2 regions of the Kurthia sp. 11kri321 genome follow, and region 2 is predicted to be linked to the other one. Evidence: predicted binding sites of a transcription regulator. Region 2 holds the regulator's gene; the other holds the start of a gene.
The links. Region 2 encodes LexA, which represses DNA repair genes until DNA is damaged. Its sites were predicted from a motif close to CGAACATATGTTCG; they were not measured.
Positions count from the first base shown of each region.

Region 1 (6,573 bases), 490 kb from region 2:
AACTATGTCATCTGGCTAGAGATGGGCAGAACACAGCTAATTAAGGACCTAGGCTTCTCTGTAACAGAGTTAGAGGACGCAGGCTATGTTTCACCTGTTATGAACGTAAACATTTCCTACAAGGCTGCACTGCGCTATGGTAAGCCTGCTAAAATTCGCACATGGGTAAAAACACAGGACCGTTTACGTACAGTCTACGGTTACGAGATACTCCATGAAGATGGAACAGTTGCTGCAACAGCAACAACAGAACATATCGTTGTTAAAAAAGACTCTTTCCGCCCAATTTCTATGATGAAAATCGACAAAGCATGGTACGAACGCTACTTAGAAATCGCAGAAGAAAAACCAGAATGAACGCATTCTGGTTTTTTTATATGAAGTAGTAGGGTGAGTGACCCGTTTTCGCCCTCGAATGTCCCGAATCAAGCTGAGAGTGACCCAAACACTTCATCGAATGTCCCAAAATGCGGGTCGAATGTTCGAATTCACACTATCCTAGTCAATTGAAGTCCTTTTGATTACTCAAAAGCCTTGAAGAAAGTACAAAAAGGGAGCAACTTAGTCTTTTGGGTGAGTGACCCATTTTCGCCCTCGAATGTCCCGTTTGGACGAGTGAATGTCCCGAACCGAGCAGCGAGTGACCCAACAGCTTCATCGAATGTCCCAAAATGCGGGTCGAATGTTCGAATTCACACTATACTAGTCGATTGAAGTCCTTTTGATTACTCAAAAGCCTTGAAGAAAGTACAAAAAGGGAGCAATTTAGTCTTTTGGGTGAGTGACCCATTTTCGCCCTCGAATGTCCCGTTTGGACGAGTGAATGTCCCGAACCGAGCAGCGAGTGACCCAACAGCTTCATCGAATCTCCCAAAATGCGGGTCGAATGTTCGAATTCACACCAGCCTAGTCAAATCAAGTTCTATTGAATTACTCAAAAGTCTTGAAGAAAGTACAAAAAGGGAGCAATTTAGTCTTTCGGGCGAGTGACCCATTTTCGCCCTCGAATGTCCCGAACCGAGCAGCGAATGCCCCATTTCCGCCCCCGAATGTCCCAATCCCAAACAAAAAAGAATGGGTATGCACCCATTCTTCTAGTCAACATATTCGTATAATAGTTCGTCTAAGTCATTGTCGACTTTTACTTTAAAATCATGTCCGTCAAAGAACCAGAGATCATCTGTTTCGATGAAGAAGCGGTAACCGCCTTGTTCAGTGACAACAGCAGCGTCAATCGGTGTATCTGTATTCATGCCGATGGAATAACCTTCATGGAAGGGATTTGAGCCACCATAGCGAGCAAAGAAGCGAATATGTGCGCCTGGCTCTAAGTCCATCTCTTTTTGAAACCACTTGATTGCTTCATCTGTAATCAAAATTTCCATATACATGCACACTCCTTTTGATTTTAAATCCACGTTACTTTAGGTTCTGTACCCTCTTTGATACGTTTTATGTTTGCGCGATGACGATAAATAACGAATGTTGCAAGAGCTGTGACAACAGCGAATAGTAAATATTCTTGGTCGAGTACAGCATACGTTAATCCATAAATGAATGCAACGACTGCGGCGAACATCGAAGCAAGACTCACCATTTTAAATGCTTTTAAACAAAGTAAGAAAGCAATTAATAAAATGACGAAGATGGGCCAGTGATAACCAAGTAGCACACCCGCAGATGTTGCGACAGCTTTACCTCCGCGGAATTTCGCGAAGATTGGGAACATATGACCGACAACAGCGATGACACCAGCTACAAGCGGATGAACATGACTGTTTGAAAGAATCGCAAACGTGGGTAATAACGTAGCGAGCGTTCCTTTTAAGATATCCATGACTGTGACAACAGCACCGGCTTTTTTACCGAGTACGCGAAATGTGTTTGTAGCACCTAGATTCCCACTACCATGTTGTCGAATGTCCGTTTTATAGAACAGTTGACCAATCCATAGACCAGATGGGATGGAGCCAATTAAATAGGCTAGAATAATGACGATTGCGGTATTCATATCTGAATGCTCCTTCTTTTTCTCTTAGTTACAGGTACTAATATATTGTCATAATATTTTATCATGCTTACGCTTTTGGAACAATAAGACAATGTAGGTGTTTTCAGTTTATGCTGAAATCGTTTATTTCGCAATAAAAATACAGTAACTGTTTGCCACAAAGCAAAATTTACTCTTATAATAAGAAGGCTATGTAAAAAAACGTTGAACAGTAGCTAGCTATATTTGTAAATTCAATGATTTAGTGTATAATCAAGCCTGATATATAGCCTGTATGCTGTTGACAGAAACGCTAAGTTCATACTAGACTTAAATAAAGCGAAACAGATGTTCGTGTTAGGAGAGGATTTTTTTTGACGAAAAATAATACACTATCGTCTTATAATGAAGATGATATTCAAGTACTTGAAGGTCTTGAAGCAGTAAGAAAAAGACCAGGGATGTACATAGGGTCGACGGATAGTAGAGGTTTACATCATCTCGTTTACGAAATCGTCGATAACGCAGTTGATGAAGCGCTAGCAGGCTTCGGTAACCACATTATCGTCACACTACATGAAGATCAATCCATCAGCGTACGCGACTTCGGTCGAGGTATGCCTACAGGTATGCACAAAACAGGGAAGCCTACACCAGAGGTTATCTTTACTGTACTTCATGCAGGTGGTAAATTCGGTCAAGGTGGCTACAAAACTTCAGGAGGACTACATGGTGTAGGTTCATCCGTTGTAAACGCGCTGTCGTCGTTTTTAGAAGTAACAATTTACCGAGAAGGTACTAAGTATCAAATGCGTTTTGAAAACGGTGGAACGCCTGTCACGACGCTAGAACAGCTAGGCAAAACGAAAGAGACAGGAACACTGGTTCATTTTAAGCCGGATCCAACGATTTTCTCCGTTACAAAATATAATTTCGATACATTAGCAGAACGATTACGTGAATCGGCTTTCTTATTAAAAGGGTTAAAAATCGAATTAATTGATGAAAATACAGAAAAACATGAAGTGTATCATTATGAGAACGGGATTGAAGCATTCGTAGCCTATTTAAATGATGAAAAAGATGTGCTACACCCAGTCAAATATGTAGAAGGTACACAAGACCAAATTGAAGTGGAGTTTGCGTTCCAATACAATGACGGTTATTCAGAAACCATTCTATCTTTCGTAAATAATGTGCGTACACGTGATGGTGGTACACACGAAACAGGTGCGAAAGCTGCTTTAACGCGCGCTTTTAACGAATATGCACGTAAAGTAGGCTTATTAAAAGAAAAAGATAAGAACCTAGAAGGCTCGGATATTCGTGAAGGACTAGCTGCGATTGTTTCCGTTCGAATCCCAGAAGGCTTACTACAGTTTGAAGGACAAACAAAAGGAAAACTAGGTACAAGCGAAGCGCGTAGTGCAGTTGATCAAGTCGTCTCGACACAATTAATGTACATGCTAGAAGAAAATGCAGAGCTTAGTACATCGCTTGTGCGTAAAGCGATTCGCGCACAACAAGTACGTGAAGCAGCACGTAAGGCGAGAGAAGATGCACGTAATGGCAAAAAGAATAAAAAGCAATCGACGCTATTATCAGGTAAGTTAACGCCAGCACAATCAAAAAATGCGGCGAAAAATGAACTGTATTTAGTCGAAGGAGATTCAGCGGGTGGCTCAGCAAAACAAGGGCGCGACCGCTCATTCCAAGCGATTTTGCCACTTCGCGGTAAAGTCATTAATACTGAAAAAGCAAAATTACAAGACATTATGAAGAACGAAGAAATTGCGACGATCATTCATGCAGTTGGTGCGGGTGTTGGTGCAGACTTTAATGTAGAAGATGCAGCGTATGATAAAGTCATCATTATGACCGATGCCGATACAGATGGTGCGCACATCCAAGTATTATTATTAACATTCTTCTTCCGTTACATGCGACCACTTGTGGAAGCAGGGAAGGTCTATATCGCTCTACCACCGCTTTATAAAGTATCTAAAGGTACAGGACGTAAAGAAGTCATTGAATATGCATGGACAGAACGTGAATTAAATCAAGCAATTCAAAAAGTCGGAAAAGGCTATGTTTTACAACGCTATAAAGGTCTTGGTGAGATGAATGCTGACCAGTTATGGGATACGACGATGAATCCTGAAACACGTACATTAATTCGTGTGAAAATTAACGATTTAGAACGTGCAGAGCGCGGTGTTGCGACATTAATGGGCGATAAAGTAGAGCCACGTCGTAATTGGATTGAAACACATGTTGACTTCGGATTAGAAGAAGATGACAACATTTTAGAAAGTGAATTTATCGAGAAAAATGAAGAGCAGGGGGATCTGTAAATGACAGAGAAAGAGCAATTTCAAGATCTGCCTTTAGAAGAGGTTATTGGTGACCGATTTGGTCGTTATAGTAAATATATTATTCAAGATCGTGCATTACCAGATGCTCGTGACGGATTGAAGCCTGTACAACGTCGTATTTTATATGCGATGTTTATGGATCATAATACGCATGATAAACCATTCCGTAAATCTGCTAAAACAGTAGGGAATGTAATTGCGAATTATCACCCACATGGCGATAGTTCTGTTTATGAAGCGATGGTTCGTCTATCACAAGATTGGAAATCACGTCATCCACTCGTTGAGATGCACGGGAATAACGGTTCGTTAGACGGGGACTCACCTGCTGCGATGCGTTATACAGAAGCACGTTTATCAAGTATTGCAGGTGAAATGTTGCGCGATCTTCAAAAAGAGACGGTTGATTTCATTCCAAACTTTGATGACCAAGATATGGAGCCAACTGTATTACCAGCGCGCTTCCCAAACTTATTAGTAAACGGTTCGACAGGGATTTCGGCAGGTTATGCGACAGATATTCCACCGCATGCACTGCATGAAGTGATTGATGCAGTACTCATGCGATTGAAAAATCAAAATGCCACAGTAGATGAACTGATGAAAGTTATTTCAGGTCCTGACTTTCCAACAGGTGGGATTATTCAAGGTGTGGCAGGGATTAAAAAAGCGTATGAAACAGGTCGTGGTAAAATTGTTGTACGTGCCAAAACACGCATTGAAACATTAAAAGGTTCAAAAGAGCAAATTGTCGTTGATGAAATTCCATACGACGTAAATAAAGCCAATCTTGTGAAAAAAATAGATGAGTTACGTGTCGATAAGCGCTTAGAAGGTATTGCAGAAGTACGTGATGAATCGGATCGTCAAGGTTTGCGAATCGTTATCGAGATGCGTCGTGACATTCCAGCAGAACCGATTTTACAATATCTCTTTAAAAATACGGATTTACAAGTAGCTTATAACTTTAACATGATTGCAATTCATGACCGTCGTCCAACGATGATGACATTACCGATGATGTTAGATGCGTATATCAAGCACCAAAAAGAGATTATTACGAAACGTAGCCAATTCGATTTACGAAAAGCACACGCGCGTCTACATATTGTAGAAGGTCTGATGAAGGCACTATCGATTTTAGACGAAGTTATTCAAGCGATTCGTGCATCAAAAGATAAAAAAGATGCAAAAAACAATTTAGAGACGAAATTCGACTTTACAGAAGTACAAGCAGAAGCAATTGTATCGCTGCAACTGTATCGTTTAACGAATACGGATATTACGGAATTACGTGAAGAAGAAGCGACATTGAATGCGACCATTGCGGAATTAGAAGGCATTTTACAAGATGAAAAAACACTTGTGGCTGTCTTGAAAAAAGAATTACTTGATATTCGTAAACGTTTTAAAGAAGATCGTCGTTCACTTATTCAAGAAGAAATTGCAGAGATTAAACTGAACATGGATGTATTAATTCCATCAGAAGATGTCATCGTTTCGGTGACGAAAGATGGCTATGTGAAGCGTACGAGTCTACGTTCATATAAATCTTCAAACGGCGAAGGTTTTGCGATGAAGGAATCGGATGAAATTGTCTTTAAACAACAATTGAATACGCAACAACATGTGCTTCTTTTCACAAACAAAGGACATTATATTTTCCAACCGATTCACGAGTTACCAGATATTCGTTGGAAAGACTTAGGGCAACATATTTCAAGCTTGGTCAATGTGACAGATGCAGAAGAACGCATTATCCGAGTAGTGGGTGTCGAAGATTTCGAAGCACCATTATATGTTGTGACGGTTTCAAAATATGGTCAAATTAAGCGAACACTTTTAAAAGAGTACTTTGTCACACGTTATAATAAGCCATTCAAAGCAGTAAATCTGAAAAAAGATGATGAATTACAATTTGCAGATGTCGTAGCAGAGGACCAAGATGTCATCTTAACAACGTATATGAGTTTTGCCGTACGCTTCCCACTAGAGGAAGTACCACCAACAAGTGTACGAACAGCAGGTATTAAAGCAATTAATCTAAAAGACGATGATTATATTGCCGCAACAACGATTGTATCGCCAGAAGATGCAGGCGATGTTCTCATCATTACAACACGCGGTTCAGTGAAGAAGATGTCGATTAAGGAATACGAACCGACAGGACGTGCAAAACGCGGTCTTCAAACATTGCGCGAACTAAAA
Region 1 covers NZ_CP013217.1:1,482,167-1,488,739, reverse strand. The annotation lists gene ASO14_RS07675 (acyl-CoA thioesterase) at 1-357, shown strand, start outside; gene ASO14_RS07670 (HesB/YadR/YfhF family protein) at 1,095-1,385, opposite strand; gene plsY (glycerol-3-phosphate 1-O-acyltransferase PlsY) at 1,409-2,011, opposite strand; gene parE (DNA topoisomerase IV subunit B) at 2,365-4,344, shown strand; gene parC (DNA topoisomerase IV subunit A) at 4,345-6,573, shown strand, end outside.
Region 1: the regulator LexA is predicted to act here: its motif matches at 2,332-2,345, upstream of parE (DNA topoisomerase IV subunit B).

Region 2 (6,573 bases):
TTCTGGGAATTCTACTTTATATGCTGCAAACGCATCATTCCAAGCTGCTTCTGCTTTTACACCATGTGTTTCAGCTGCTTCCTTGAATGTTTCATATACTTCTTCTGGAATTTCGAATGGCTCATATGTCCAGTCGTAATTCGCTTTTGTTAATGCAACTTCTTCTGTACCTAATGGTGCACCGTGAGAATCTGATTTACCCGATTTATTCGGTGAACCATGACCAATAATTGTTTTAATCTCAATTAATGTTGGTTTATTTGATGTTTTTGCATTTTCGATTGCTTGATTGATTGCTGCCACATCTGTACCGTCTTCTACTAATAAGTAGTTCCAACCATATGATTTATAACGTGCAGCTGTATCATCTGAGAATGATTTGTTTAAATCACCATCTAATGAAATATCGTTACTATCGTATAATACGATTAATTTTTCTAATTGTAGATGACCTGCTAATGACGCAGCTTCGGCAGAAACACCTTCCATTAAATCACCATCACCACATAACACGTATGTATAGTGATTGATAATATTGTGTTCTGGTTTGTTATATACTGCTGCTAAATGAGATTCAGCCATTGCCATACCTACTGCCATTGAAATACCTTGACCTAATGGACCTGTAGTAGCTTCTACACCGACTGTATGTCCAAATTCAGGGTGACCTGGTGTCAAAGAACCCCATTGACGGAAGTTTTTAATTTCTTCCATTGGTAAGCCGTAACCACCTAAGTGAAGTAGGCTATATAAAAGCATTGAGCCATGACCCGCTGAAAGGATAAAACGATCACGGTTGAACCATGATGGATTTTGAGGATTATGTTGTAGTTGTTTTGTCCATAGCGTGTACGCCATTGGTGCTGCGCCCATTGGTAAACCTGGGTGTCCTGAATTTGCTTTTTCAATTGCATCAATTGATAAAGTACGAATCGCATTAATTGCTAACTGATCTGCTTGTTGCGTCATTAAAGTTGACATCCTTTCTTCTATACAAAATGTATTACTATCTCTAGTTTAGTCAAGAATCGACTATAAAACAATGGTTATAATTGACGTTAGACGATTATCCATGAAAAAACGCACACAATTGTGGATTTTCGTCATAATTGTGTGCGTTTTTACTTGTTAATTTAGACGTCCGTTTGTTTTTTGCTTTTCACGAATTTTATCTGGCGTTACTTCTTCACCATTTGGATCGAAAATACGAACGTTTTCGATCGTATTACGCATTGTTTTACGGAATGTATCTAAATATTCTTGGCGCAGTGCCGTCTGTTCTTTTGCTTCTTCAACAGTTAATGTACCTGCTTTTTTCTTTTTTGATAATTCACTAATACGCGCTAGTTTTTCTTTTGATAGCATAATTTTCATCCTTTCGACCTAGTCACTACATTAAAGGTATGAAAAATACAGCAATTTAGCAAGTATTCAGCTCAAAAATCCTGAAAAAAGCTTAAAAATAACGATTTAAAGACTTAAAAAGACATTTTAAAGAAAAAATTCTATTGATTTTGTTGTTCTTGCACATACTCTGTATAACGACGATGCACAGTTGCTTTACTCACATGAAAACCGGCAATCTTTAACGTAGCAGCTATTTCTTCATAAGTAAGCCCTTTTTTTCTTAATGCAACAATCTGGTCAAGTGGCACATCAATTCTTTCGCGTCCTTCTGGATTACCACGATTACTAATATTTAATTCTGGACGATAGCCATTTTCAACAGCACGACGCATCCCTCGTTTGATTTTTGCATTATGTATTTTGCGTTGGTACTCCTCTACAATTGCTAAAATCTCCAGTAACATCGAATCCATATCGTTTAATTTCATTTCACCATCTGATGACATAGAATAAATCGTTGTATCGTATTTTTGTAAAAGATGTAAAACAGCCATTCGACCATTCCCACGTCCAATACGTGTCTCATCTTGAATAAATAGAGCAGATTGCGGATATTGTTTTAAGAAATCTAACAATTCTAATAATCCTTCACGCTCAATATCATAACCACTATGGCGGTCTTCAAAAATACAATCTAATGTGTACCCTTTTTCTTTAGCATAGGCAGTTAATTCAATTCTTTGTCTCTCTAAAGACTGGTCTTGTGTTTCTTTTTCTGTACTTACGCGACAGTAAGCCACAGCTTTTTTTGATTTCATTATTGATCACTCGCTAATTCTATTTGTTGTAATTCATGATTGGTAATCGGTACGGTTAATTTCTCTCCCGCCATAATTTGCCCATCAACTAAATTGTTTTCATTAATAACTTGGTTCATCCATTTTTGTGGTTTCATATCTCCGCTATATTTTTGAGCTAAAGACCATAATGTATCACCTTCTGTAATTCGAATTTCAGTTACATGCGTCTTCGCTATTGTATCACGCACAACATTACCAACAAACAATAATACAACTACCGAAAAACAAATCACCATCACATTATTTTTGATCCACTTCATCTGAATTTCCCCTTCCAACTTTTTACTAGAATGTTTGTTCCCATCATAAACTCGAACACTTGTTTTTGTCAACGGTTTTTTCAGAACAATTGTTTGCATTTGATTTTCTACGATGTTATACTCAAAATACAAAATATAGTAGGAAGTTGAGGTGAAGGTTGTGAATACTGCATTGAAAAAAACAAAACTTTCAAAGCGTCAAGAAGCGATTTTAAATTTTATTAAAGATGAGGTACAAAGTAAGGGTTATCCGCCTTCTGTGCGTGAGATTGGATTGGCTGTTGGATTAGCTTCCAGTTCAACTGTACATGGGCATTTAGAACGTTTAGAAAGTAAGGGTTATATCCGTCGTGATAAAACGAAACCTCGTGCAATTGAAATTTTAAATCCCTTTGAATCGACTACGGCTACAAAACAAGGTGTGATGCATGTTCCACTTCTTGGTAAAGTAACAGCAGGTATGCCCATCACAGCAATTGAAAATATTGAAGAGTACTTCCCAATTCCACATACATATGGTACATCTGATGACCATATTTTTATGCTAGAAATTATGGGTGAGTCGATGATTGAAGCAGGTATTCTAGATGGCGACTATGTCATTGTGAAACAACAGTCTTCTGCAAATAACGGTGAGATCGTTGTGGCAATGACTGAAGACGACGAAGCAACGGTAAAACGTTTCTATAAAGAAGACGGCTATTTCCGTTTGCAACCTGAGAATTCTTCAATGGAACCAATTATTGTTCAAAATGTATCGATTTTAGGTAAAGTAGTCGGGCTATACAGAAATATTCATTCATTTTAAATACATTTCAACTAGTAAAGGATGTGTTTTTCCACATTCATTACTAGTTTTTTTATTTTGTTTAAATTTATTTTTTTACTATAGACTTCTTAATTAATCACTTGCTAGTAGATGTTCAAATGACTAACGTCTAATGTCTGACTTATTACTTTTAGATTATTTTCAATTTATACTTATTGTATTTTTATGACAATATCTAAATAATCTTTATTTTCTGTTAAATAGAATAATTCAATAATATATTGCTATTTCAGGATGTAATTCTTATATTTAGGAGGAAACAATTCTATTTTAAGGGGTGGCGAAATGATGTTTAAATCGAAGATTATTACTTCATTAAGCGTTGCTGCATTACTAACTGCCGTACCATTTTCTTTCGGTGCAGGAATCAATGCAACAGCTAAAACAACAAGTAAAAAAGTAGTAGAGAAAAAAATCCCTGTACAACTTTTAAGTATGAACGACTTACATGGTTATATTGACGGGAATAACAAAAAAGATAGTGTAGGTACGCCAGTCGGTGGGATGGCTTCTTTAGCGTATAACTTTGAGCAAGAAAAAGCTGCTTTTGCAAAAGCAAATAAGTTGAAATCAACAACTTCTAATTCACTTTCAATTCATGCTGGTGATACAGTAGGTGGCTCTCCTGCTATCTCAAGTCTTTTACAAGATGAACCAACAATGAATATTTTAAATGCAATGAATTTCTCGATTGGGGCACTTGGAAACCATGAATTCGATGAAGGTTTAGACGAATTCCAACGTATTTGGAAAGGTAAAAAACCCATCAAAGGTGTAACACAAAACTATGAATTCGTAAAAGATTATAAACAAACAACTTCTAAAATGGAGATTCTTTCAGCAAATGTAGTTGATAAAAAGACAAAAAAATTAGTTAAAGGCTTCAAACCTTATACAGTTAAAACAATCGGCGGTGTAAAAGTCGGCTTCATCGGCATTGTAACACCACGTATTAAAGAAGTCGTTTTAGCACAACATACAAAAGATATTGATGTAGTGGACCCTGGTCAAGCTGTTGCAAAATATACAAAAGAATTACGTAAACAAGGCGTAAAAGCAATCGCCGTTGTCGCTCACTCGTCTGTCGAAGTCGATAAAGAAGCAAATTCTTCTATTGAAACACAAGAAAATTCACGTTTAACAGGCGATGTAATTGATATGTTAAAAACAGCAAACAAACTTGATCCATCGAACTCAATTGATGTTGTTTTTGCTGGTCATAATCATGGCTATGCTAACGGAACGTACAAAGGTGTTCGTGTAGTTGAAGCCTATAACTATGCATCTGCTTATTCAGTTGTAACAGGTACACTAAGTTCAAAAACAAAAGACTTTATGAAGACACCAGCAGCTAAAATTAAATATAACTACACACAAACAGAAACAACAATTATGAAAAATAAAGTATCTAAAAAAGTAAATGGTATTATTCAAGAAGCAAAAGGTATTGTTGGGAAAGTGATGGACCAACCAATCGCAAATATGAATGCAGCAAAAATCTCACGTGAACGTGTAGCCTACCCACTAGGCGGCTCACCTGTAGGGAATCTTGTAACAGATGGACAGTTAGCATTTGCAAAAGCAAAAGATGCTTCAGTTGACTTTGCTTTCACAAACTCTGGTGGCGTTCGCTCTGACTTAGATGCAACTGCTTCTGGCGATTCATTTGTAATTTCACGTGGCGCTGCACAAGGCGTTCAACCTTTCGGTAACATTTTAAAAATCGTTGAATTAACAGGCGCTCAAGTTAAATCTGCAATTAATAATCAATTTACAGGTGGATATGGTTTAGAAGTTTCTGGTTTAACATACACATATAAAGATAAAGCAGTAGTTGATGTATTCGTAAATGGCGAAAAGATTGATGAAGCGAAAACATATAAAGCAGTAATCAATGACTTCTTAGTAGGTGGCGGTGACCAATTCCCTACATTTAAAGAAGCAAAAGTAATTGATGATCTTGGTTTAGATACAGATGCATTCATTCAATATATTACAAACTTAAAAACAGTAGATGCTTCTTCTGTTGTAGAACCTCGTTTAAAAGAAGTACAATAAATTTTAAAACCCGAAATTGCGCCATATATTGCAATTTCGGGTTTTATACTTTGACCATTCTATCTCTTTATTTTATGAATATAACAAAAAGATAACAAATATTGAAACTTCTTAACAATTTTTGCTGCTATTTGTAGTAGTTGTATTCTTTTTATTTGGTATAATTTAATAGAGAATATAAACGATTAAAAGGAGGAGATTCGATGAAAACTTATACAAAACTAGCTAGTTTACTTGCAGCTTCTTCACTGCTACTTGTTGCTTGCGGAGAGCCAGAAGCAACTCCTGAAAAGGAAGTGCCGAAAACACAGGCAGCTGAAAACACGACAGCGAAAACAGAAGATGTACAAGCAGAAGATGTACAAACAGAAGATGTACAAACAGAGGCTAGTAAAAAAGAAGACACTACTGTAACATCTACTTCTTCTAAAAAAATCGAAACAAAATCAAAAGACACGGTAAAACCTATCTTACGTGATTTTTTACAAAACCAATTCAAAACAGCGAAAAATGGTATGACAGAAGGTGTTCCATTTGAGAGTGGAAAATCGGTTTATGAAGACATTACAAAGAAATGGGGAAAACCCGCTACAACATTCTCTAATAATACGAATTATATTGAATATAAAAAGAAAGGAAAAGTAACCTATGCTTTTGCCATTGGGCGCGGAGATCGTGTTTATGATGTGCGTACTTTCGTAGCACCTGACAGTTCATTTAAACTATCGGATATTACATTTTCAGATATTATAGCTATTGGTGGTAAGCCCTCATCAACAACCTATAATGGTAAAGATACGATTTTAAATTATAAAGTCGGAAAAAATACGCTGAAATTTGTTGGTCCAACAAAAACAAAAAAATTAGATCATATTTCCATATTTAATCAACGTGCTTCAGAGCCAATGGGCGGACGTGGTTAATTGATTAAAAACGAGGTCTTACCGTGCGTAGACCTCGTTTTTTAATGTAAAAAATCCTATGCGTGAACTTTCATATGTTCACTACATAGGATTTATTTATTACACGATTATTTTGTCCACTCTGCTACTTTTGTTTGGTTTTCTTTAATCCAAGTTTTTGCAGCTTGTTCTGGTGGTGTACCATCATGAATATCTAACATAACTGATTCGATATCATCTGTTGTCCAGTTAAAGTTTTTCAAAATTTTATAAGCATCTGGTGATTTCTCTTTTAGCTTTTTAGAAGCGAATGTATG
Region 2 covers NZ_CP013217.1:1,968,150-1,974,722, forward strand. The annotation lists gene tkt (transketolase) at 1-969, opposite strand, end outside; gene ASO14_RS10010 (DUF896 domain-containing protein) at 1,129-1,365, opposite strand; gene ASO14_RS10015 (YneB family resolvase-like protein) at 1,506-2,165, opposite strand; gene yneA (cell division suppressor protein YneA) at 2,165-2,467, opposite strand; gene lexA (transcriptional repressor LexA) at 2,628-3,275, shown strand; gene ASO14_RS10030 (bifunctional metallophosphatase/5'-nucleotidase) at 3,582-5,354, shown strand; gene ASO14_RS10035 (YjgB family protein) at 5,558-6,277, shown strand; gene ASO14_RS10040 (glycine betaine ABC transporter substrate-binding protein) at 6,385-6,573, opposite strand, start outside.